3 regions of the Limnohabitans sp. Hippo4 genome follow, and region 3 is predicted to be linked to each of the others. Evidence: riboswitches for the same ligand, from Rfam matches in the RefSeq annotation. Region 3 holds a riboswitch; each other region holds the start of a gene.
The links. A riboswitch is a leader RNA that binds a small molecule or an ion and turns the genes downstream of it on or off. The one in region 3 is predicted to bind glycine.
Positions count from the first base shown of each region.

Region 1 (7,801 bases), 370 kb from region 3:
TGCAGCCACTTGTGCCAGCCCATCTTCAAGTCGACCCATGCGCTCGTCTAGCGCTTCAAAATCATTTCGCGATGGCAGATTTGCTGTGGCCAACGAGGCCTGCGCAAGTTCAGAAAATTGCCGATGAAGAAGTTGCATTTCGTTCAACTGCCGATTCATGGCTTCGCCAGTGTGCTCATTTTTAAGCATTTGTGAAACGGCTTCACTCCACTGTGCTTCACTTTTGGCAATCCAATCACGCCACATGCGTGCGGGACTCAGGGTGTTCCAATCAGGTTGTTCCATGTCTACTCTCCGAAGTTTGTCTTAAGCTAGTCGAATTATTTAAGGATGGTGCGACCGCGAATGCGACCAGCGCGCAAGTCCTCTAAAGCCTGTGTGGCGGTGTCCAACGATTGTGTTCCTAGGGGTAGGTCGGGTAGTACACCCGTTTTTGCGATGACCATCAGTTCCTGCATTTCCTGCAGACTGCCCACATACGAACCCGTGACGCTCACAGCTTTCATTGACACCATCGCAGGCACGATAGGTGATGATCCTCCAAACAAACCGACGCAAACCAATTTACCTGCTTTGCGCAAAGCTTGAAAGCCGAAATTGAAAGTGGCTGCTGCACCCACAAAGTCAATCGCTGCGGCTACGCCGCCAGTTGCCTTCATCAGAGATTTGAGTGCACCTTCTGCATTGGGGTCAATGATCTCGCCTGCTCCTGCCTCACGGGCAATATCCCACTTGCTCTTGTCCAGTTCAAGCACAATGGGCGGCGTTTCAAACATTTGCCGTGCCAGTCGAATGCCTGACAATCCCACACCGCCTGCACCTATGATGAGCAATGGATCTTTCGGGCCGAGAGGCGCAACTTTTTTGAGAGCACTGTAGGCGGTTAAGCCGGAACAAGCATAGGTGCAAGCTTGTTCTTCTGGCAGATTGCCGTAATCAAGCAAGTATCGCTCGTGCGGAACGACAGTGTGTGAAGCAAACCCACCATCGCGGTGAATGCCCAAAGCTTGTGGACTGTTGCACAGATGCTCATTACCTGTTTCGCAAAGAGCACAAGTGCCGCAGCCAATCCATGGAAAAACCACGCGTTTGTCGCCAACTTTAACGCCCTTGACCTCAGGTCCCACAGCCACGACCGTACCAGCTATTTCGTGACCAAGAGTCCGAGGTGGTTTGACGGTACGCGTCATGTCGAGCTTGATGTCATTGCCGAGGTCAAAGTAACCATCGTGCAAGTGCACATCGCTGTGGCAAACGCCACAACTTCCGACCTTGATGACCACCTCGCTGCCAAGCGGGTTGGGTATATCTCGAATAACTTGCGCAAGTGGTCGGCCAAAGGCTTCGACTTGGTAACTGATCATGGACATGGTTGTTTCCTTAATGTGGCGCCGCTTGGCCATTCGGCCTTTTTTACTGCTTTGCGGATAAATTATTTAAAAATGGATGAATTTGAAATTTGAAAATCATTCCTGATGAGCGAGGGCCAGTTCTGAAATCCCGCTTTGCTCTTGTGACCAAGCCATGACATGACCTGCAAGTTGATGTGCTGTGATTGCGCTCAGTGTCCAACCAAGGTGGCCATGTCCTGTGTTGTAAAACACATTGGCTTTTTTGCCTACGCCCACGCGAGGCAGCATGTTAGGCATCATGGGACGCAACCCTGCCCAGGGAATGACCTTGCGAGTATCGATTCCAGGGAAGCACTGGTTGACCCATTGAATTAAGGGTTGAATGCGGTCTGCACGGATGTCCAAATTGATGCCGTTGAACTCTGCGGTACCTGCCACGCGGAAACGGTCAACGCCTAAACGGCTGGTGACCAATTTGGTCTCGTCATCGAGAAGACTGACCTGAGGTGCTGCAGCCTGACTGGCGCCATCTGGCAAATTCACCGTGATCGAGTAACCCTTGACTGGGTAAATGTTCAGTCGATCACCCAATTGCGCAGCCAGTCTGCGGCCATGCACACCTGCACAGATGACGATGCCATCAAAAGTCAGTGAGTCGGTCTCTCCAGCGTGTTTAACTTGTACAAATGCACTTTGACCATTTGCAGCCACACTCAGTACCTCATGTTCGTTGAGGATTTTCACGCCTAGACGCTCGCATGCTTTGGCCAGACCATAGGTGAATTTGTGAATGTCTCCTGTCGAATCACTTTCGGTGAAGTAACCACCGTAGTAATTGCCTTGCAGCGTGGGCTCGATGACCTTGATCTCCTCAGGGGTCACTGCGCGACGGGGCAGGCCCCCCTGCGCAAGCAACTTAGAAACTTGTCCGGCGTGGTCAAAGCCTTTCTTATCTCGGTAAAAATGCAGAATGCCTTCGCGTTTGTGATCGAACTCAATGCCTTCGGCCTTGGCCCATGCGAAGTGGTGCTCACGAGATTCAATGGCGAGCTTGGCTGTGGCAATGGTGTTGTCCTTGTACTTTGTCATGGCGGTCATGAATTCGGCCATCCAACTTAGCTTGTGCCATGTGGGCGTAGGATTCATGAGCAGAGGCGCGTCGCTTTTGAGCATCCACTTGAGGCCCTTGATGATGGTGGAGGGGTGCGTCCAAACTTCAGCGTTTGAAGCTGAGAGTTGCCCCCCATTGGCATAGGATGTTTCCATGCCTGGATATCGATTTTTTTCGATGAGGGTGACATCAAAACCTTGCTGAATCAAGGTATACGCAGATGTGACGCCCGTGATACCACCGCCAATAACAACCATGTGCTTTTTCATGGAGACTCTCCCTTGTTTAACCGTCTCAAACAGGTTGACACACGGCACACCGAATGTGTGCTGCATGACCCCCTCTGTTTGAAACCTGAGAGATTCACCGAACGTTAAAGTTCAGTTTGCTCCTGCGGTGGACCGAGATGACGAATCTCAATCACTCTTCAGAGTATTTGACACAAATGTGTCTATCCAAATCGGTCCTTTTGCCTGAGAGTTTCCGGGGTGGTTGCTCCTTCGGCGCTCTGCAAGAATGCGCAGAGTCTCTCCCGATTTGGGAAATGTGATCTGACTTGATCTTCAGGTGCCTTGTTGCTCCTGATCTCGCAGTCGAAATCGCTGAATCTTTCCTGTCGCAGTCTTGGGTAACTCTGCTACAAATTCGATAAAGCGTGGGTATTTGTAGGGCGCAAGGCGCTCTTTCACAAATGCTTTCACCTCTACTTCATTTAGGTTTTGTCCTTCTTTCAGCACAATAAAAGCTTTTGTTTTTGTGAGTCCGTCTGTATCTTCTTTTCCGATAACTGCGACCTCCAAAATTGCAGGATGCTGTACCAATGTGGCTTCCACTTCGAAAGGCGAGACATAGATGCCGCTGACCTTCAGCATGTCATCGTTGCGTCCAGCGTAAGTGTAGTAGCCATCCACATCACGGCTGTATTTGTCGCCACTTTTGGTCCATACGCCTTGGAAAGTGTCGCGAGACTTTTCGCGGTTGTTCCAGTACATCAATGCACTGCTAGGACCTTTGATGTAAAGATCTCCAATCTCGTTGTGACCGGTCACGACGCTGCCATCTTCATTGCGAAGTTGTACTTCATAACCAGGTACTGCTTTGCCTGTAGTGCCGTAACGGACATCGCCAGGTCGATTGGACAGAAACACATGCAGCATTTCGGTTGAACCGATGCCATCAATGATCTCGCAGCCGAAATGACTTGTCCAACGCTCACCGATTTCACGTGGTAGTGCTTCACCAGCCGAGGAACACAGACGCAAATTCACCGCGTCTTTTGAAGGCAACTCTGGGCTTGCCAGCATTCCGCCATATCCTGTTGGCGCGCCGTAAAACACGGTTGGTTGGTGACTCACCAAGCGCTTGAATGTGGCCTGTGGGGTAGGACGTTCGGCCATCAGCACCACACTGGCGCCAACACTCAATGGGAAAGTAAGACCGTTGCCCAATCCATAGGCAAAAAACAATTTGGCAGCAGAGAACACCGTATCAGTCTCTTGTAAATTCAGTACCCCTTTGCCATACAACTCTGCGGTCCAGTAAAGGTTGCCTTGGCTGTGCACCGTTCCTTTGGGTTTGCCGGTTGAGCCAGATGAATAGAGCCAAAACGCAGGCTCATCGGCCAAAGTCGATGCAGGCAATACGGGCTTATTCTGGGCTACAAAGTCAGCCATGTCGACTTGGTAGTTTGTCAAACTGGAGGTGGGGCGAGAGACCACCACCTGCCGCACTTCGTTTTGTTGCAAATGCATTGCATCTTGCAAGGTTGGTAACAAAGCGCCTGACACCAATGCTGCTTGTGCGCGGCTGTTGCTCAGCATAAAGGCGTAGTCTTCAGCAGTTAGTAAGGTGTTGACTGCGACGGGTACCACCCCTGCATAAAGTGAGCCCAGAAAAGCCACAACCCAGTCGATGCTGTCTTGCATCAGCAAAAGCAAACGCTCTTCACGTTTAAGGCCCATAGCCTGAAGGCCGCCTGCAAAGCATCGAATTTGGTCTGCCATTTGGCCGTAGCTGATTGATCCAAAGTCGTCAATCAGTGCTGTCTTGTCTGCTCGCGCTGAATTGATAGCGACGATGTGTTGTGCAAAATTAAATTCTGTGTTGGGAGCGCTTGCGTTTGGGGTCATTTTTGTCTCTCTATCTCTTATTTTCGGTATTTCAAAAATTTTGATATGAACTATTGTGCATTTCATGTAGTATGCATTAAAGTGCATGTTTTGTGTAGATATTTTATAAGGGTTTACCCTAAAATTTGGAAAATATAGACATGTTGTTAAGAGATCAAGATCACATTTACACACCCCATTCTGAACTGCATCGCAACTCATTTTTGCTGGCATTAGGTGAGCGAGCTAGAACATTGCGCTTGCGCAAAGGCATGACCCGAAGAGCAGTAGCCTTAGTTGCAGAGGTTTCTGAAAGACACCTTGCCAATTTGGAGTCTGGTTCGGGTAATGTTTCAGTGCTGTTGCTTCATCAGCTTTCGCAAGCCTTAAAATGTTCATTGGCAGAGCTGTTGGGTGACATCAGCACCAGTTCGCCCGAATGGCTGTTGATTCGTGAGCTACTGAGCAAACGCACAGAGCCTGATTTGCGTCGTGCGCGCTTGCAGCTGAGCGATATGTTTGGTGAGAGTGGCGACGCCACCGCTCGCCGTACACGCATTGCCTTGATTGGTTTGCGAGGTGCCGGCAAAACCACGCTGGGCCAACGTTTGGCCGATGATTTGGGTTTCACTTTCATTGAACTGAGTCGCGAAATTGAAAAGTTTGCGGGTTGCCAAATCAGTGAAATCCATGATCTTTATGGTGCCAATGCTTACCGACGATACGAGCGGCGTGTGCTTGCCGAGGTTATTCAAAATCAGCCGCAGACAGTCATCGCTACACCTGGGGGATTGGTATCCGACTCTTCCAATTTCAACTTACTTTTGTCGCAATGCACGACAATTTGGATTCAGGCGGATCCAATTGACCATATGAGCCGGGTAGCCGCGCAAGGCGACACGCGCCCAATTGCCGCAAGTCAAGAAGCAATGGCGGATCTCAAGCGTATCTTGGAGGGGCGCGCAGCCTTTTACTCCAAAGCTGATCTGTCTGTGCATACCAGTGCAAAAAGCGAAGAGCAAGCTTATTCAATTTTGCACGCTTCAGTTTGCCAATATTTGGGATTGTCAGCCGATGAATCCTGATTTCCCTTGCGATATAGGGTAATTACTAATTAAATGCATTAAAATGCATATTGACAAAAAAATATGATGCAATAAAATTCATGTCATGATGCAATTTAATGCATACAAATTGTGAGTTAACAAACCCATCTAAAGGAGACCCCAATGACTACAGCGCCCATCGTCAATTACCAAACCAGCCCAGAAAACTACAAGCACATCAGCTTGGCCTTTGACGGTGCTGTGGCCACCTTGTCGATCAACATCGACGAAAACGCAGGCATTCGACCTGGCTACAAATTGAAGCTCAACTCATATGACTTGGGCGTGGACATTGAATTGCACGATGCGCTGCAGCGCATTCGCTTTGAGCACCCAGAAGTTCGCTCTGTGGTGGTGACCAGCTTGAAGGACCGCGTGTTCTGCTCTGGCGCCAACATCTTCATGTTGGGCGTGTCCACCCATGGTTGGAAAGTGAATTTCTGTAAGTTCACCAACGAAACTCGCAACGGCATTGAAGACTCTAGCAAATACTCTGGCTTGAAGTTTGTGGCCGCATTGAACGGTGCCTGTGCCGGCGGTGGTTACGAATTGGCATTGGCCTGCGATGACATTGTGTTGGTCGATGACCGCTCCTCTGCAGTGTCTTTGCCCGAAGTGCCATTGCTGGGTGTGTTGCCCGGTACAGGTGGCCTCACCCGCGTGACCGACAAGCGCCATGTGCGCCACGACCTGGCCGACATTTTCTGCACCAGCGTGGAGGGTGTGCGCGGTCAAAAAGCCGTCGACTGGCGCTTGGTCGATGCCATTGCCAAGCCCAACCAATTTGAGCAAGTGGTGCGCGAGCGTGCAAACAAATTGGCGTCGCAAAGCGATCGCCCTGCGACAGAAAAAGGCGTGGCACTCACACCCATTCAGCGCAACATCGAAGCTGACCGCATCAGCTACAACAACGTGACGGTTGAGATCGACCGCACCAAGCGCTTGGCCACCTTCACAGTGAAAGCACCAGCATCTGCACAGCCCTCAGACATCGCTGGCATCTTGTCAGCTGGTGCGCAGTGGTGGCCTTTGCAAATGGTGCGTGAATTGGACGACGCCATTTTGCACATGCGCACCAACGAACTCGACATTGGCACCTGGTTGTTGAAAACGTCAGGAGAAGCCAAGGCTGTGTTGGCCAGCGATGCCACTTTGTTGGCCCACAAAGATCACTGGTTCGTGCGCGAAACAATTGGCCATCTGCGCCGCACTTTGGCCCGCTTGGATGTCTCTTCACGCAGTATTTTTGCACTCGTAGAGCCAGGCACTTGCTTTGTGGGCACCTTCGCCGAATTGGCTTTCTGCGCTGACCGCACATACATGTTGGCCTTGCCCGATGATGCAGACAAAGCGCCCACCCTTCAGTTGAATGAGTTCAACTTTGGCTTCTACCCCATGGTGAACGATCAGTCGCGCTTGGCCCGTCGCTTCTACGAAGAAGTGCCTGCCATGGAAGCTGCGCGCGGCGCCATTGGCAAAGCTTTGGATGCAGATGCAGCATTGGCTTTGGGTTTGGTGACAGCCGCACCGGACGACATCGATTGGGACGACGAGATTCGCTTGTGCTTGGAAGAGCGCGCGGCCATGTCACCTGATGCCCTGACAGGCCTTGAAGCCAACCTGCGTTTTGCCAGCAAAGAGAACATGTTCACCCGTATTTTTGGTCGCCTCACTGCATGGCAAAACTGGATCTTCCAGCGCCCCAACGCTGTGGGCGAAAAAGGTGCCTTGAAGGTCTACGGCAAAGGCGAAAAAGTGCAGTTCGACATGAACCGCGTTTAAGCCTCAACGTACAAAAGTTTTTTTAAAAGTGTTGTGCAGCAAGGTTCCCGGTGGTCTTTGCTGCAACCAAAATTTGACCCCACCGTTGCTTTAATTTCTGGAGACTCACATGTCCGGTATCAACTACAGCGAAAAGATTCCTAACAACGTCAACTTGTCTGAAGACCGCACGTTGCAACGCGCCTTGGAGCAATGGCAGCCCAACTTCATCAACTGGTGGGATGACATGGGCCCCGAAGGTTCAACCGACATGGACGTTTATTTGCGTACTGCTGTCAGCGTGGACCCACAAGGTTGGGCACAGTTTGGTCACGTCAAAATGCGCGACTACCGTTGGGGCGT
Region 1 is NZ_NESE01000002.1:711,497-719,297, forward strand. It holds gene B9Z46_RS08780 (hypothetical protein) at 1-285, opposite strand, end outside; gene B9Z46_RS08785 (alcohol dehydrogenase) at 321-1,370, opposite strand; gene B9Z46_RS08790 (D-amino acid dehydrogenase) at 1,467-2,732, opposite strand; glycine riboswitch at 2,797-2,904, opposite strand; glycine riboswitch at 2,915-3,008, opposite strand; gene B9Z46_RS08800 (benzoate-CoA ligase family protein) at 3,027-4,592, opposite strand; gene B9Z46_RS08805 (helix-turn-helix transcriptional regulator) at 4,733-5,656, shown strand; gene boxC (2,3-epoxybenzoyl-CoA dihydrolase) at 5,801-7,459, shown strand; gene boxB (benzoyl-CoA 2,3-epoxidase subunit BoxB) at 7,569-7,801, shown strand, end outside.
Region 1: another riboswitch for glycine. It lies ahead of B9Z46_RS08790 (D-amino acid dehydrogenase); the one in region 3 lies ahead of gcvT (glycine cleavage system aminomethyltransferase GcvT).

Region 2 (7,801 bases), on a different contig from region 3:
GAAGACTTGCGCAAAAAACTGGGGGATCAAGGCTTGGACATCACGGGTGGTACACCTGAGCAATTTGCCAAGCTGATGCGGGATGACCTCGTCAAATGGGGCAAGGTTGTCAAAGAGTCTGGCGCCCGCGCTGACTGATTAATTTTTAATTTGGGATTTTTATGAGCCAAGATATTGTTAAAAATTTTGAACGTGTACCCGCCGACTTGGTGCAAAAAGCATCCGTCCATCAGGCGGCTATTTTTGCCGATGTGGCGGGCCGACGTGGTGTGATGCACGGCCGCATCAGTGCGCTGCGTCCTCACATGAAAGTGGCGGGCCCGGCATTGACGGTGGAGGTTCGCCCTGGCGACAACCTCATGATCCATGCCGCCATTGCCATGGCCAAGCCAGGCGATGTGTTGGTGATTGATGGCAAGGCAGATCAAACTGCCGCGTTGATGGGCACCATCATGATGACGGCCTGCAAACAGTTGGGCATTGCCGGTGTGATTGTGGATGCTGCTGTGCGTGACAGTCTGGAAATTGAAGAGATGGATTTCCCCGTCTTTTCTGTCGGCACCAATCCCAATGGCCCCACCAAAAACATCGGTGGCCGCATTGGTCATCCCATTTCTTGTGGTGGCGTGTCTGTCAATCCCGGCGACTTTGTGCTGGCCGATGCCGATGGCATTGTGGTGGTTGAGCGCGAAAAGTTGCCTGGCTTGTTGCCCTTGGCTGACAAAAAAGTGGTGGACGAGGCCAAACGCATTGCGCAAATCAAGGAAGGCAACACCAGCGCGTCTTGGTTGCTGTCATCGCTGGTGGCAGCTGGCGTGTTGAAAGAAGGCGAAACGCTGTGAGTGCACGTCCCGTTGTCATCGTGACAGGCGCAGATCTGGCATCGCAAGCTTTGGCGTTGCTGACTGATTTTGAAATTGTCTATGCAGGCAAAACACCGCAGACGTCAGACATGGTCGCTTTGTGCCAGCGTCACAATCCTGTGGCCATCATTGTTCGTTACGGCAGTGTGGGGGCTGAAGTGATGGACGCGGCACCGGCTTTGCGAGTCATCTCAAAGCACGGCAGTGGCACCGACACCATCGACAAAGAAGCCGCAAAAGCGCGCGGCATTGAAGTCTGCGCTGCAGTGGGTGCCAATGCCGCTGCTGTGGCTGAACAAGCCATGGCTTTGCTGCTGGCCTGTGCCAAATCGGTGGTGCACTTGAACGAGCGCATGCATGCAGGATTTTGGGACAAAGCAACGCACAAAAGTGTTGAACTGCATGGCCGCACCATCGGCCTGGTCGGTTTGGGTGCCATTGGCCAACGCTTTGCCAAAATGTGCGATGCCATGGGCATGAAAGTTTTAGGCGTTGACCCCTTCGCCAAAAACTTGCCCGATTACATCCAAGCCGTTGACTTTGAAACTCTGTGGCGAGAGTCCGATGCCATCTCATTGCATTGCCCGCTCACGCCAGAAAACCGGCAGTTGATCAATGCCCAAACTTTGGCCGCTTGCAAGCCTGGTGTGATGCTGGTCAACACAGCGCGCGGCGGCTTGGTGGATGAACCCGCCTTGTTGGCGGCGGTTCAAAGTGGCCATGTGTTTGCCGCAGGTCTAGACAGCTTTGCAGTAGAGCCGATGACAGCGCCTCACATCTTTCAGGGTGTGCCACAAATCTTTTTAAGCCCTCACATTGGCGGCGTTACCAGCGATGCTTACATCAACATGGGTGTAGGAGCGGCCAAGAATGTGCTCGCAGTTTTGAGTAAATATTCTCAAGCGGTTTCTGCATAAGGTTCTAGCCATCATGATGCAACGCTGGAAAAACGCACCGCCTGGCAGCCACTGGGGAGAGTTTGGCCCAGACGATCGTTTGGGACGAATGAACTTGGTCACGCCAGACAAGGTGCGCCAAGGTATTGCGGAGGTCAAAGTAGGGCTGACATTTTGTTTGTCCTTGCCCTTGGATGTACCGGGTGGAAGGTCTTTGAATGCACGGCGTATGCCCCCGCGTTTGTTCGGTACTTTGCGCGATGGCGTCAGCGCCGGTGTGCAGGGCTACTGCTGGTCGTACGCCTCAGAAGATCCCAACTTGACTGATGTCGTGTGCGACGAAGTCATGCTGATGAACACGCAATATTCAACACAGTGGGACAGCCTGGCTCACATGGGCAGCCGCTTTGATGCCGATGGTGATGGCGAGGCTGAAGCTGTTTTCTACAACGGCTTTAGAGCAGGCGTTGAGATTCACCCCGGTTCGACCGATTCAACTGCTGCAGACGATTGGGCACGCTATCCAGACCCAGATGCAAACGCCTTGGGTGTTGCCAATTTGGCGGCACATGGCGTTCAGGGGCGAGGTGTGTTGATTGATTTAGAAAAACACGTGGGTCGCAAAAGAGTAGCTGTGGGCTATGACGCATTGATGCGCATTTTGGATGCAGACAAGGTCCATGTTGAAGCCGGTGACATGGTGTGCTTGCACACTGGTTTTGCAGACACCTTGCTGAACATGCGCAAGCAACCCGACCTACAACACCTGAATGAAACGGGCAGTGGTCTGGATGGCGAAGATCCAAAGTTGCTGAATTGGATCAGTGATACACGTCTGGCCTGCTTGGTGGCCGACAACCCAGCCGTGGAGTTGGTGCAAGCTGTGTCACTCACCAAGCCCGCTGGTATGAAACGGCCGCGCTTGCCCTTGCACGAACATTGCCTGTTCAAAAACGGCATCCACTTGGGTGAGTTGTGGTTGCTCACGCCATTGGCACTATGGCTTCGAGCGAATCAGCGCTCTCGATTTTTACTGACTGCACCGCCCTTGCGTTTGCCGGGTGCAGCAGGATCACCCGTGACACCCATTGCGACAGTTTGAACAATTTGAAAAAAGGAAGACAACATGAACCGACGATTAATGAACGCTTTGCTATGGGCAGCAGGTGTGACGTTCACACTGAGCGCACCCGCAGCCATGGCCGCTTGGCCCGATGGCAAGCCTGTGAGCATTGTGGTGCCCTATGCACCCGGCGGAACTGCAGATGCGTTGGCAAGGCTGATTGCGCAGCACTTGGGCACCAAACTGTCCACCTCCGTCGTGGTGGTGAACAAAGCAGGTGCAAGTGGCATCATTGGCGCGCAGGCTGTGGCGCAAGCCTCACCCGATGGCTTTACGGTTTTGTACGACGCAACACCGTTGTCGATCAATCCGCATTTGCAAAAAATGCCATTCGATGCAGAAAAAGATTTGATTCCTGTCACGCAAGTGGGTGTGACACCCATGTTGCTGACGGTGCCCAAGACCTCCACATTTGCAACCGCACAAGACTTACTGAAGGCGGCCAAACAATCGCCTGGCAAATTGACCTTTGGTTCCGGTGGGCAAGGCACGGTGCAGTACATGGCACCTGAGTTGATGAACCAAGCTGCAGGCGTCAACATGCTGCACATCCCTTACAAGAGCGGTGGGCTGGCGGTGACCGCTGTGATTGCCGCTGAAGTGGACATGGGTTTTTTCAATTTGCCGGCCATCAGTGGTCATGTCAAAAGTGGCACGGTCAAAGCGCTGGCCATTACTTCTGCGCAACGTAACCCCGCGTTTCCAGATGTACCGACAGTCTCCGAAATAATTGGCAAGCCCTATGAGTCTTATGAGTGGAACGGTATTTTCTTGCCCAAAGGCACCTCACCTGAAATTGTGAATCGTCTGCAGGTTGCGGTTAAAGAGGTGTTGGCTATGCCCGAAGTCAAAGGCAAGTTCGACAGTCTGGGTTCGCGCATTGTGGCTTCTACACCTGAAGAGTTTCGCAAGTACTTGGCAGGCGAGACCCAGCGATGGGCTGCCACGGTGAAGGCTGCGGGCATTAAAAAAGAGTGACAATGCACTCAAGGTTGCCACATGATCATGCTTCAAAATCCACTCATTCGACCTCTTGAAATATTTAGCGCCATGCCTGAGAAATTCAGGCAGACTGGCGTGCGCAGTGAATGGGCCGATGTGAATCAGGGCGGGCGATTGGCGGATTCATTTTTGGAGGGCCCGGTATTTGACACGCATGGCAACCTCTACGTCACCGACATACCTTTTGGCCGTGTGTTTCGAATTGATCCAAAAGGAGAGTGGGACTTGGTGGCGCAATGGGATGGTGAGCCCAATGGCATGAAGTTTCTAAGCGAGACCGAGTTGCTGGTCACCGATTACAAAAACGGTTTGATGCGCCTGAACATTCAAACGGGGCGAGTCAAAGCATTTCTTGAGCGTCGCAACAGCGAAAGCTTCAAAGGTGTCAATGATTTGGTGCTGGACGCCCGGGGCAATGTGTACTTCACAGACCAAGGGCAAACCGGCATGCACGACCCCTCTGGGCGGGTGTACAGACTGTCGCCCGATGGCAAGTTAGACCTGTTGCTGAACAACGTGCCCAGCCCCAATGGCATCGTGCTGTCACCCGATGAGCGGTTTTTGTTTGTCGCTACAACGCGCGGCAATGCTGTTTGGCGCATGCCTTTGTTGAGCGATGGCAGCGTGTCGAAAGTGGGGCAGTTTTTCACATCCTATGGACCGAGTGGTCCTGACGGTTTGGCCATGGATGAAAGTGGCCGACTGCTGGTGGCCAATCCTGGACTGGCTTATGTGTGGGTGCTGTCACATTGGGCGGAACCCGAAGAAATTCTGACAGGACCCAAAGGCGCGTCTCTCACCAACATGGCATTTGGTGGCAAAGACCGGAAAACCTTGTATTGCACAGACTCAAGCAATGGCAACATATTGATGGCCGACATGTCCGTGGCCGGTTGTCTGCTGCATCGCGCAAAATAGGGGGCATGTCAAATGAACAACTCCTTACCCCAGAACAGCTCAAAGCGCTGGCCGTTCACCCCCCGCATCACTGCAATTGCGCCCTGAAAATCTGCAAAGGCTGGGAAAGCGTGCCCGACGCGCGCTGGCCTGCTGCCCAAATGCAAGCTGCAGGCACCCTCAGGCAAGAACTAGCCGAAGGCCAAGTGGAATTGACCTTCGAAGAATTCCACCCCAACGGTACGCGCTATGACTCACCGAACGCGCCCATTGCAGTGGACTACTTTCCCTACAACCGCTGCGACGTCTTCAAGTGCATCACATGCCAATGTGCTGTCTTGAAGTACACCGAATACGGCGGTTATTACGTGGACACACGTGCCAGGTTGGTCGATCCTGAAATGATCGTGGCACGCTCAGCAGAAGCCTGAGCCGCCACTACTTCCGCCACCATGTCTGCCGTCACGGCAGACAATGTCCAACCTAAGTGACCGTGACCTGTGTTGTAAAACACATTGGCAGCTTTGCCACGACCCACGCGGGGCATCATGTTGGGCATCATGGGACGCAAGCCAGCCCATGGAACCACGGAGCGGGTGTTGATTTTGGGGAAGCATTGATTGACCCAATCGACCAATGGCTTGATGCGGTCAGCGCGGATGTCACGGTTGTAGCCGTTAAATTCTGCAGTGCCTGCCACACGGAATCGGTCGTCGCCTAAACGGCTGGTGACCAACTTGGTCTCGTCGTCCAGCAAGCTGACCTGCGGTGCGCCTGCTTGGCTTTCAGCGTCGTTCAAATTGACCGTGATGGAATAGCCTTTGACAGGGTAGATGTTGACGCGGTCACCCAGTTGTGAAGCAAATTGTTTGCTGGCAACGCCTGCGCACACCACCACGCTGTCAAACGTATGAATGCTGGTAGGCGCATCAGAGTGGGCCACCGTGATCTTGACTTGGCTGTTGTCGCTTTGAATGTTGGTGACGTCTTGGTCATACAAAGTGCGAACGCCTAAATGCTTTGCAGCCATGGCTAAACCGTTGGTGAACTTGTGGATGTCTCCCGTGGCGTCACTTTCTGTGAAATAGCCGCCGTAGTATTTGCCAGCCAAAGTGGGTTCGATGGCTTTCATTTCTTCGGGGGTCACCGCATGGCGTGGCAAGCCACCCTTGGCCAACATTTCAGAAACTTTGCCTGCGTGGTCAAAGCCCTTTTTGTCGCGGTAAATGTGCAAGATGCCTTGCTTTTTCAAATCGAAATCAATGTTTTCAGCTTCAGCCCAAGCAAACAAATGTTGTCGTGCTGCCACAGCCAGTTTGGCTGTTTCAATGGTGTTCTTTTCGTAAGCCGCCATGGAAGCCATGAACTCTGCAAACCAAGAAATTTTGTGCCAGCTGGGTTTGGGATTGACCAGCAGCGGCGCATCACTTTTGAGCATCCATTTCAAGCCCTTGATGATTGTGGAGGGGTGTGTCCAAACTTCTGCATTCGAGGCAGACAACTGTCCGCCATTGGCAAACGACGTCTCCATGGCGGCATAGCGGTGACGCTCAAACAAGGTGACAGAGAAGCCGCGCTTGGCCAGTGCATAAGCAGTGGTGACGCCGGTGATGCCGCCGCCCACAATGGCAATAGTTTTCATGATTCAGATCTTTCAAAACGTCGAAGGGTTGAGCCATGACACAACTGTGCCAGTGGCGCCCCTTCTGTTTTGGACCTGAGAGATTCACAACACGCTGGGGTGTTGCTTGCTCCTGCGGTGGGTTTGCGGACGAAAACGCAAACCACTCTTCAGAATGAAATATGACATCGGTCCTTTTGCCTGAGAGTTTCCGGGGCGGTTGCTCCTTCGGCGTTGCTTTTAAGCAATCTCTCCCGATGCCACTGATGAGATCAATTTACACCTTGAGGAATTCCCTCGTCAAGTGAATCCAATAGTCAGAACCTGTTGCAATGTTGTCATCGTTGAAGTCGTAACCCGGGTTGTGCACCATGCACGCGCCCGCGGAGTCGCCATCACCGTTGCCAATGAGCAAATAACTGCCAGGAATTTTTTCCAGCATGAAGGCAAAATCTTCGCTGCCAGTTAAAGGCGGACCATTTAAAACAACGCGCTCAGCGCCGACCAAATCCAAAGCCACTTGCCTTGCAAAATTGGTTTCGTTTTCTGAATTCACCAACACGCAATAGCCTTCTTTCCAGTCGACTTCGGCCTTGCAGCCAAAGCTCTCGGCTTGCGATGTGGCAATGGCTTTGATGCGTTGCTCGAGCAATTTGCGAACACCAGGGTCCAAAGCGCGCACACTCAATTCAAGTGTGGCCAATGCAGGGATCACATTGTTGGCCTTGCCCGCTTGAATGGAGCCCACCGTCACCACAGCGGTGTGCAGTGGATCGACATTGCGAGACACCACAGTTTGCAAAGCCATGACGATAGACGCTGCAGCCACCAAAGAGTCTGCTGCGCGATGCGGCATACCGCCATGTCCGCCTGTACCATTCACGCGAATGGTGACGTAGTCACTAGACGCCATGGCACTGCCACTGCGAAACACAAATTTGCCCACAGGCACGCCAGGCATGTTGTGCATGGCAAAGATGGCATCGCAAGGGAACAAGTCAAACAGACCGTCTTGCATCATGCGCAGCGCGCCGCCACCGCCTTCTTCGGCCGGTTGAAAGATGAGGTGCAACACGCCATCAAACGCGCTGTTTAATGCCAACTCGTGGGCGGCGGCTAGCAGCATGGCGGTGTGGCCATCATGGCCGCAGGCATGCATCAGTCCGGGCTTGGTGCTCGACCATTCGGCGCCACTGGCCTCTTGAATGGGCAGGGCATCCATGTCGGCACGCAGGCCCAAGCTGCGTGTGCTGGTGCCGCGTTTGAGTGTGCCTACCACGCCGGTGCCCCCCAAACCGCGGTGAACTTGGTAGCCCCAAGATTCAAGCTTGGACGCCACCAACTCAGCGGTGCGATGTTCTTCAAACGCCAACTCGGGGTGGCGGTGAATGTCACGCCG
Region 2 is NZ_NESE01000001.1:954,005-961,805, reverse strand. It holds gene B9Z46_RS04540 (tripartite tricarboxylate transporter substrate binding protein) at 1-138, shown strand, start outside; gene B9Z46_RS04535 (RraA family protein) at 162-842, shown strand; gene B9Z46_RS04530 (NAD(P)-dependent oxidoreductase) at 839-1,780, shown strand; gene B9Z46_RS04525 (cyclase family protein) at 1,794-2,861, shown strand; gene B9Z46_RS04520 (tripartite tricarboxylate transporter substrate binding protein) at 2,886-3,860, shown strand; gene B9Z46_RS04515 (SMP-30/gluconolactonase/LRE family protein) at 3,882-4,802, shown strand; gene B9Z46_RS04510 (hypothetical protein) at 4,808-5,212, shown strand; gene B9Z46_RS04505 (D-amino acid dehydrogenase) at 5,146-6,423, opposite strand; glycine riboswitch at 6,582-6,669, opposite strand; gene B9Z46_RS04500 (M20 aminoacylase family protein) at 6,680-7,801, opposite strand, start outside.
Region 2: another riboswitch for glycine. It lies ahead of B9Z46_RS04505 (D-amino acid dehydrogenase); the one in region 3 lies ahead of gcvT (glycine cleavage system aminomethyltransferase GcvT).

Region 3 (7,801 bases):
TTTTCGAGTTGGCTTAAAGGGGTGGCAGATGACATCAACATGGTGGGGCTTTCAAACGCAAAGTTCGATCAAAACAAGCAACAAAATTTCAATTCTGATTTCAGTTGGATGCAGCAAACGCTGTGTACGCTGTTTCGTCCAACAAAGCATTCACTTGCGATGCATCCGACAACTTCACTTTGAAGAACCAACCGGCACCCAGGGGGTCGGTGTTGGCCAAAGAGGGGTCGTCACGCAGGGCTTCGTTCACTTCGGTAATTTCACCGCTAATGGGCATGTAAACATCGGCTGCAGCCTTCACAGACTCGACCACGCCAGCCACAGCTTTTTGTTCAAAGCTGCTGCCCACTTCAGGCAACTCCACAAACACCACATCACCCAAAGCGTCTTGCGCATGGTGCGTAATGCCCACAGTGGCCACATCGCCTTCAACCTTGATCCACTCGTGCTCTTCGGTGTACTTCAAACTCATTTTTCTCTCCTTGAATAATTTAATTGGGGTCAGATCAACATTAATTATCGGGGTCAGATCACAATTGTTGGGCGATCTTTAGCCGCGGTAATAACGATTAGGAACAAAAGGCATGGCACTGACCGTCATGGGCACTGCTTTGCCGCGCACCATGGCATTCACAACCGTGCTCATTGCAGCATTTGCAACGTCCACATAGCCCATGGCGACAGGCACATTGGTGGTGGGGCCGAGCAAACCACTGGACACTTCACCGATCTTGACGCCCTGCAAGCTTTGCAGTTCTACATGTTCGCGAACGGGCACACGTTCTTTCGCAATCAAACCGACACGTTTGCGAGTTAGAGGATGCGTGCCATCCAATTGGCCCAACACGATGGTGGCACCAGGGAAACCACCAGCGCGTGCGCCACCTGTGCGACGTACTTTTTGAATGGCCCAATTGAGGCCTGCTTCGATAGGGGTAGTGGTGGTGTCGATGTCGTTGCCGTACAAACACAATCCCGCTTCGAGGCGCAGGGAATTGCGAGCACCCAAACCAATGGGCTTCACTTCTGCTTGCGCTAACAAGGCGCGGGCAAATGCATCCACTTCGGTATTGCCCACAGAAATCTCAAACCCATCTTCACCGGTATAGCCAGAACGTGTGATGAACAGATCCGCACCTTGCCATTCAAACGCTGCGCCAGTCATGAACACCAACTTTTCAACGCCTGGCACCATGCGTGACAAAGCATCAACCGCTTTAGGACCTTGCAAAGCCAAGAGGGCGCGCTCGGGCATGGGAATGACTTGGCATCGCGAGCCAATGCGCGCTTGAATGTGTGCGATGTCATTGACTTTGCAAGCACCGTTCACAATCACAAAAATATCAGTGCCGCGGTTGACAAACATCAGGTCGTCAATGATGGTGCCTTCGTCGGTGAGCAGCAAACCATAGCGCTGTTTGCCCACAGGCAAATCGATCACATCGACTGGCATCAAAGATTCAAAGGCTGCCGCGGCATCGGGACCCACCAAACGCAATTGGCCCATGTGCGACACATCAAACAAACCTGCTTCGGCGCGTGTGTGATGGTGCTCGGCCATCAAACCCATGGGGTATTGAACGGGCATGCTGTAACCGGCAAAGGGCACCATGCGTGCGCCAAGCTCTATGTGCAAAGCATTGAGGGGGGTGTTGAGCAAAGCGGTGTCAGCGGACAATTGAATTCTCCAAGGGCAAAGTAAAACCATGACCGAAATCATGGATTGCCCTCGCTGTCCGCTTTACCTGAGCGATTCGCCGGTTGTGTCTTTCGGGGGAAAGACTCACTGCGGGTTGCGCCTTCGGTGGAGGGTTCGACCGGATGGTCCGCCCTCTCTCTCCAGTGAGGATGCGTTGATAAACAAAGTTAACAACGTTTGTCAGTCCTGGGTACCTGAGCGTTCAGAAATCTAAAGATTTCCTGCGCCTTCGGTGGCAGTCTTTTACAAGCCTGCACTCTCCTGACGGCTCAAATTATAAACAGGTCTTTTGAACCTGCCAGCACTTTTTACATGCCAGAGTAGTTAGGTCCACCACCGCCTTCTGGTGTGACCCAGACGATGTTTTGTGTTGGATCTTTGATGTCGCAGGTTTTGCAATGCACGCAATTTTGCGCATTGATTTGCAGACGATCGGATTGGTCTTCGTTCTTGACGTATTCGTAAACGCCAGCAGGGCAATAGCGCGCCTCGGGGCCTGCAAATTTGGCCAAGTTGATGCCCACCGGCACGCTGGCGTCCTTCAAGGTAAGGTGCGCCGGTTGATTCTCTTCGTGGTTGGTGTTGCTGATGAACACACTGGACAATCGATCAAATGTGAGCTTGCCATCGGGCTTGGGATACTGAATGGGTTGGCAATCAGCCGCAGGCTTGAGGTAAGTGTGATCGGCCGCTGCACGGCGAATTGTCCATGGCACATGGCCGCGCAACACAAATTGCTCCACACCGGTCATGAGCGTGCCCACTGTGCGGCCTTTTTTGAACCACTGCTTGAAGTTGCGGGCCTTATTCAACTCGGTGTGCAACCAGCTGTTCTCGAAAGCTTCTGGGTACGCGCTGAGTTCGTCATGCGCGCGTCCAGCTTGCAATGCGTCATAGGCCGCTTCGGCTGCCAACATGCCAGTCTTGATGGCTGCGTGGCTTCCTTTGATGCGGCTGGCATTGAGATACCCCGCATCGCAACCTACCAAGGCGCCACCTGGGAACACAGTTTTAGGCAAGGACAAAAGGCCACCTGCTGTAATGGCACGCGCACCATAAGAAATGCGTTTAGCTGGCGCAATGCCTTTGGCCTCGTCGCCTTCAAAGTACCAGCGAATGTTGGGGTGTGTTTTGAAGCGTTGGAATTCTTCAAAGGGGCTGAGCCAAGGGTTGGTGTAATCCAAGCCCACCACAAAACCCACCACCACTTTGTTGTCTTCCATATGGTACAGGAAAGAGCCGCCGTAGGTGTTTTCGTCTAAGGGCCAGCCAGCGCTGTGCAAGGCCAAGCCAGCTTTGTGACGTGCAGGGTCGATTTCCCATAACTCTTTGATGCCGATGCCGTAGCTTTGCGGATCTTTGCCGTCGTCCAATTTGAACTTGGCAATGACCTGCTTGCCCAAATGGCCCCGCGCGCCTTCAGCAAACACGGTGTACTTGGCATGCAGTTCCATGCCCAATTGGAAGCTGTCCGTTGGCTCGCCATCTTTGCCGATGCCCATGTTGCCAGTGGCCACACCCTTGACGGAGCCGTCGGCGTTGTACAAAACTTCTGCCGCCGTAAAGCCTGGGAAAATTTCTACGCCCAAGGCTTCGGCTTGTTCGCCTAACCAGCGGGTGAGGTTGCCCAAGCTGATGATGTAGTTGCCATCGTTGTGAAAGCAGGGTGGCAGGGCGAAATTGGGGACGCGTGTGGCGCCGTTTTCAGTGGTCATCAAGAAGATGTCTTCCGTGACCGGTTGATTTAAAGGGGCGCCCATTTCTTTCCAGTTGGGAAAGAGTTCAGTCAGGGCAATGGGGTCCATGATGGCGCCCGACAAAATGTGCGCGCCGGGCTCGGAACCTTTTTCCAACACCACCACAGAAACTTCCGTGCCTTTTTCTTGGGCCAATTGCTTCAAGCGAATGGCCGTCGACAAACCTGCTGGGCCACCGCCCACAATCACCACGTCGTATTCCATGGATTCGCGGGGACCGTGTGTATTCAAAATCTCTTCGGGTGTCATGGTGGACTCACATCAAGTTGAAATTTAGGGGCCAAATATGGCAATTTGTCCATTTTAAACGTGGAAGAGGCAGAATCTGCCTTCATCAAGTCACCTAAATGATGACTTAGGCCAATGCAATTAGTCGAGATGAACGATGAAATTTGAAATACCAGAGATCAAGAAAAAAGTTCACGAAATGATCATCCCCATTCGATGGGGTGACATGGATGCCATGGGGCATGTCAACAACACGGTTTACTTTAGATATCTGGAAACCGTGCGCATTGATTATTTCCAGTCGATTGGCTGCGAACCTAATCCGCAAGGGCAGGGTCCCGTCATCGTGAATGCCTTCTGCAATTTCTACAAACAGCTGGAATACCCAGGGAATGTGCTGGCCAAAATGTATGTGAGCGACCCTGCGCGCACCACTTTTGAGAGCTGGTGCACCTTGGAGCTGGTGGACAAGCCTGGAGTGATTTACGCGGCAGGCGGGGCCACCACCATTTGGGTGGATTTCCCTTTGCAAAAAGCCGTGAACTTGCCGGACGAAATCAGGGCTCGCGTGACGCCCTGAAAAAGCAAGCCGCCGAGAGCCTGTTATTTTTGTTTGGGCACGCGACCCATCAAGTAAAACTCAGGATTGGGCATCATGTTACTGAAGCTGGCCATGCGGTTGGACAAACCAAAGAAGGCTGTAATGGCCGCAATGTCCCAGATGTCTTCGTCGTCAAAACCTTGCGCATGCAAAGGCGCAAAGTCGGCATCTTCAATTTGGTCGCTGTGCAAACACACCTTCATGGCGAAATCGAGCATGGCGCGCTGGCGCGGTGAGATGTCTGCTTTGCGATAGTTGACCGCCACTTGATCGGCCACCAAGGGCTTCTTTTCGTAAATGCGCAGGATGGCGCCATGGGCCACCACGCAATACAAACAGTTGTTGGCCGCACTGGTGGTGGTGACGATCATTTCGCGATCGCCTTTGGTCAGGTTGCTGGTGCGACCTACAGACTCGGGCACCATGAGGGCGTCATGGTAAGCAAAGAACGCGCGCCACTCTGCGGGTCTGCGCGCAAAAGCCAAAAAGACTTGCGGCACAAAACCAGCTTTTTCTTGCACCTCCAAAATCTTGGCGCGAATGTCTTCGGGAACATCTTTGAGCTCAGGTACGGGGTAGCGTTGGGCTTTGGCGGTGCTGGTCATGGTCAATCCTTGTCAGTTTTCCGATTCTATTCACCTATTACACTATGGGTTTTAAGTCTTTCCCCTCTTAGGAGTGCCCTGTGAACAAGATTTTCCCCTCTGCGGCCGAGGCGCTGAAAGGCGTCGTGGCAGATGGTCAACTGCTTGCTGTGGGTGGCTTTGGCCTCTGCGGTATCCCTGAAGCCCTGATTGATGCGCTGCGCGACTCTGGCTGCAAAAACCTCACCGCCATTTCGAACAATGCGGGTGTCGACGGTTTTGGCTTGGGCAAGTTGCTTGAAACACGTCAGATTAAAAAAATGATTTCATCCTATGTGGGTGAGAACAAAGAATTTGAGCGTCAGTTTTTGGCGGGTGAATTGGAATTGGAATTCACCCCCCAAGGCACGCTGGCTGAAAAGCTGCGCGCTGGCGGTGCAGGCATTCCAGCCTTCTTCACCAAAACAGGCGTGGGCACTGTGGTGGCAGATGGCAAAGAGCTGCGTGAATTCGATGGCGAAACTTATGTGATGGAGCGCGCTTTGGTGCCTGACGTGTCCTTGGTCAAAGCCTGGCGCGCCGACAAATCAGGCAACTTGCAGTTCCGCCTCACGGCCCGCAACTTCAATCCGGCTGTGGCAATGGCCGGCAAGGTGTGCATTGTGGAAGTCGAAGAGATTGTTGAAACCGGCGACATGGTGCCCGATCAAATTCACTTGCCTGGCATTTATGTTCATCGCTTGGTGCTCAACAAGCACCCCGAAAAGCGCATTGAAAAACGCACCATCACAGAGAAAGCAGGAGTCTGAGCATGAGCTGGAATCAAGACCAAATGGCGGCGCGTGCTGCCCACGAATTGCAAGACGGCTTTTATGTGAACTTGGGTATTGGCATTCCCACTTTGGTGGCCAACCATGTGCCCAGCAACATTGAAGTGTGGCTGCAATCTGAAAACGGCATGCTGGGCATTGGCCCATTCCCCACAGAAGATGAAGTCGACGCCGACTTGATCAATGCGGGCAAACAAACAGTGACCACCATCAAAGGCTCTTCCATCTTTGGCAGTCATGACAGCTTCGCGATGATTCGTGGTGGCAAAATCAATTTGTCCATCCTGGGCGCCATGCAAGTGAGCGAAAAGGGCGACCTGGCCAACTGGATGATTCCAGGCAAGATGGTTAAGGGCATGGGCGGCGCCATGGACTTGGTGGCGGGCGTGAAGCGCGTCATCATCTTGATGGAACACGTGGCCAAGAAAAAAGATGGCACCGAAGATTTGAAAATCTTGCCCCAGTGCACATTGCCTTTAACGGGTGTGGGCGTTGTGGATCGCATCATCACCGATTTGGCTGTGATGGATGTGGTGCCTGAAGGTTTGAAGGTTGTGGAGATGGCGCCCGGTGTGACGCAAGAAGTTTTGCAAAGCAAAACGGGTGTGAAGCTGATTTTCTAAACGAAATTAGAAAATACGTTCAACAAAAAAGCCGCTTCTCAGCGGCTTTTTTCATGGTGTTACATCCTCGTGATGGGGATGATGTGATGAAGTTCAATTACTTCAAAATATCGCCCATGCACAAGTACTTCATCTCGAGGTACTCTTCCATGCCGTGGTGCGAGCCTTCGCGGCCCAAGCCCGATTGCTTCACGCCGCCAAAGGGCACATGCTCAGTGGCAATGATGCCCACATTGATGCCCACCATGCCGTATTCCAAACCTTCACTGACGCGGAAGATGCGGCCCACATCGCGGCTGTAGAAATAACTGGCCAAGCCAAACTCGGTGTTGTTGGCGGCAGCTATGGCTTCTTGCTCTGTTTTGAATTTGAAGACCGGTGCAAAGGGACCGAAGGTTTCTTCGCGCGCGCACAGCATGTCGGATGTGGCATTGCCAATGACGGTGGGTTCAAAGAACTGACCGTTCAAAGCTTTGCCACCTGCCAACACCACACCGCCTTTGGCTTTGGCATCTTCGACGTGGCGTGTGACTTTTTCCAAAGCAGCGGGTTCGATGAGTGGGCCTTGCACTACACCCTCTTCAAAACCGTTGCCCACTTTCAAAGCTTTGACTTTGGCGGCAAACTTTTGCACGAAGGTGTCGTACACCGACTCTTGCACGTAGATGCGATTGGCACACACACACGTTTGTCCCGCGTTGCGGTATTTACTGGCCATGGCACCATCTACAGCGCTGTCAATGTCTGCGTCATCAAACACGATGAAGGGCGCATTGCCGCCTAATTCCAATGAGAGTTTCTTCACTGTGGGTGCCGATTGCGCCATCAAAATACGACCCACTTCGGTGCTGCCTGTAAAGCTGATGTGGCGCACGATGTCGCTAGAGCAGAACACCTTGCCAGCTGCAATGCTGTTGTCTGAATCGGCCGTGAGCAAGTTGATCACGCCATCGGGAATGCCAGCTCGCATGGCCAATTCACCTGCGGCCAAAGCTGTAAGGGGTGTGAGCTCTGCGGGTTTGATCACGACAGTGCAACCGGCAGCCAATGCAGGCGCAACCTTGCGAGTGATCATGGCCAATGGGAAGTTCCATGGCGTGATGGCCGCACAAACGCCAATCGGTTGTTTGATGACCATCAGGCGGCGCGTGTTATCAAACTGAGGCAGTGTTTCGCCATTGACGCGTTTGGCTTCTTCTGCGTACCACTCTACAAAGCTGGCGCCGTACATCACTTCGCCCTTGGCTTCTGCAAAGGGCTTGCCTTGTTCTGCGGTCATGATTCGGCCCAAATCTTCCACATTGGCCATCAGCAAGTCGTACCATTTGCGCAGCAAGATGCTGCGCTCTTTGCTGGTTTTGCCGCGCCAGGCGGGCAGTGCGTTATTGGCCGCTGCAATGGCGGCCTCTGCATCTTGGGCGCTCAGGTTCGCCACATCGGCCAATTTGGCGCCTGTGGCGGGGTCATTGACATCAAAAC
Region 3 is NZ_NESE01000002.1:340,329-348,129, forward strand. It holds gene gcvP (aminomethyl-transferring glycine dehydrogenase) at 1-41, opposite strand, end outside; gene gcvH (glycine cleavage system protein GcvH) at 101-472, opposite strand; gene gcvT (glycine cleavage system aminomethyltransferase GcvT) at 551-1,708, opposite strand; glycine riboswitch at 1,723-1,853, opposite strand; glycine riboswitch at 1,871-1,973, opposite strand; gene B9Z46_RS07130 (electron transfer flavoprotein-ubiquinone oxidoreductase) at 2,008-3,705, opposite strand; gene B9Z46_RS07135 (thioesterase family protein) at 3,842-4,264, shown strand; gene B9Z46_RS07140 (peroxidase-related enzyme) at 4,288-4,890, opposite strand; gene B9Z46_RS07145 (CoA transferase subunit A) at 4,971-5,678, shown strand; gene B9Z46_RS07150 (CoA transferase subunit B) at 5,681-6,322, shown strand; gene B9Z46_RS07155 (NAD-dependent succinate-semialdehyde dehydrogenase) at 6,420-7,801, opposite strand, start outside.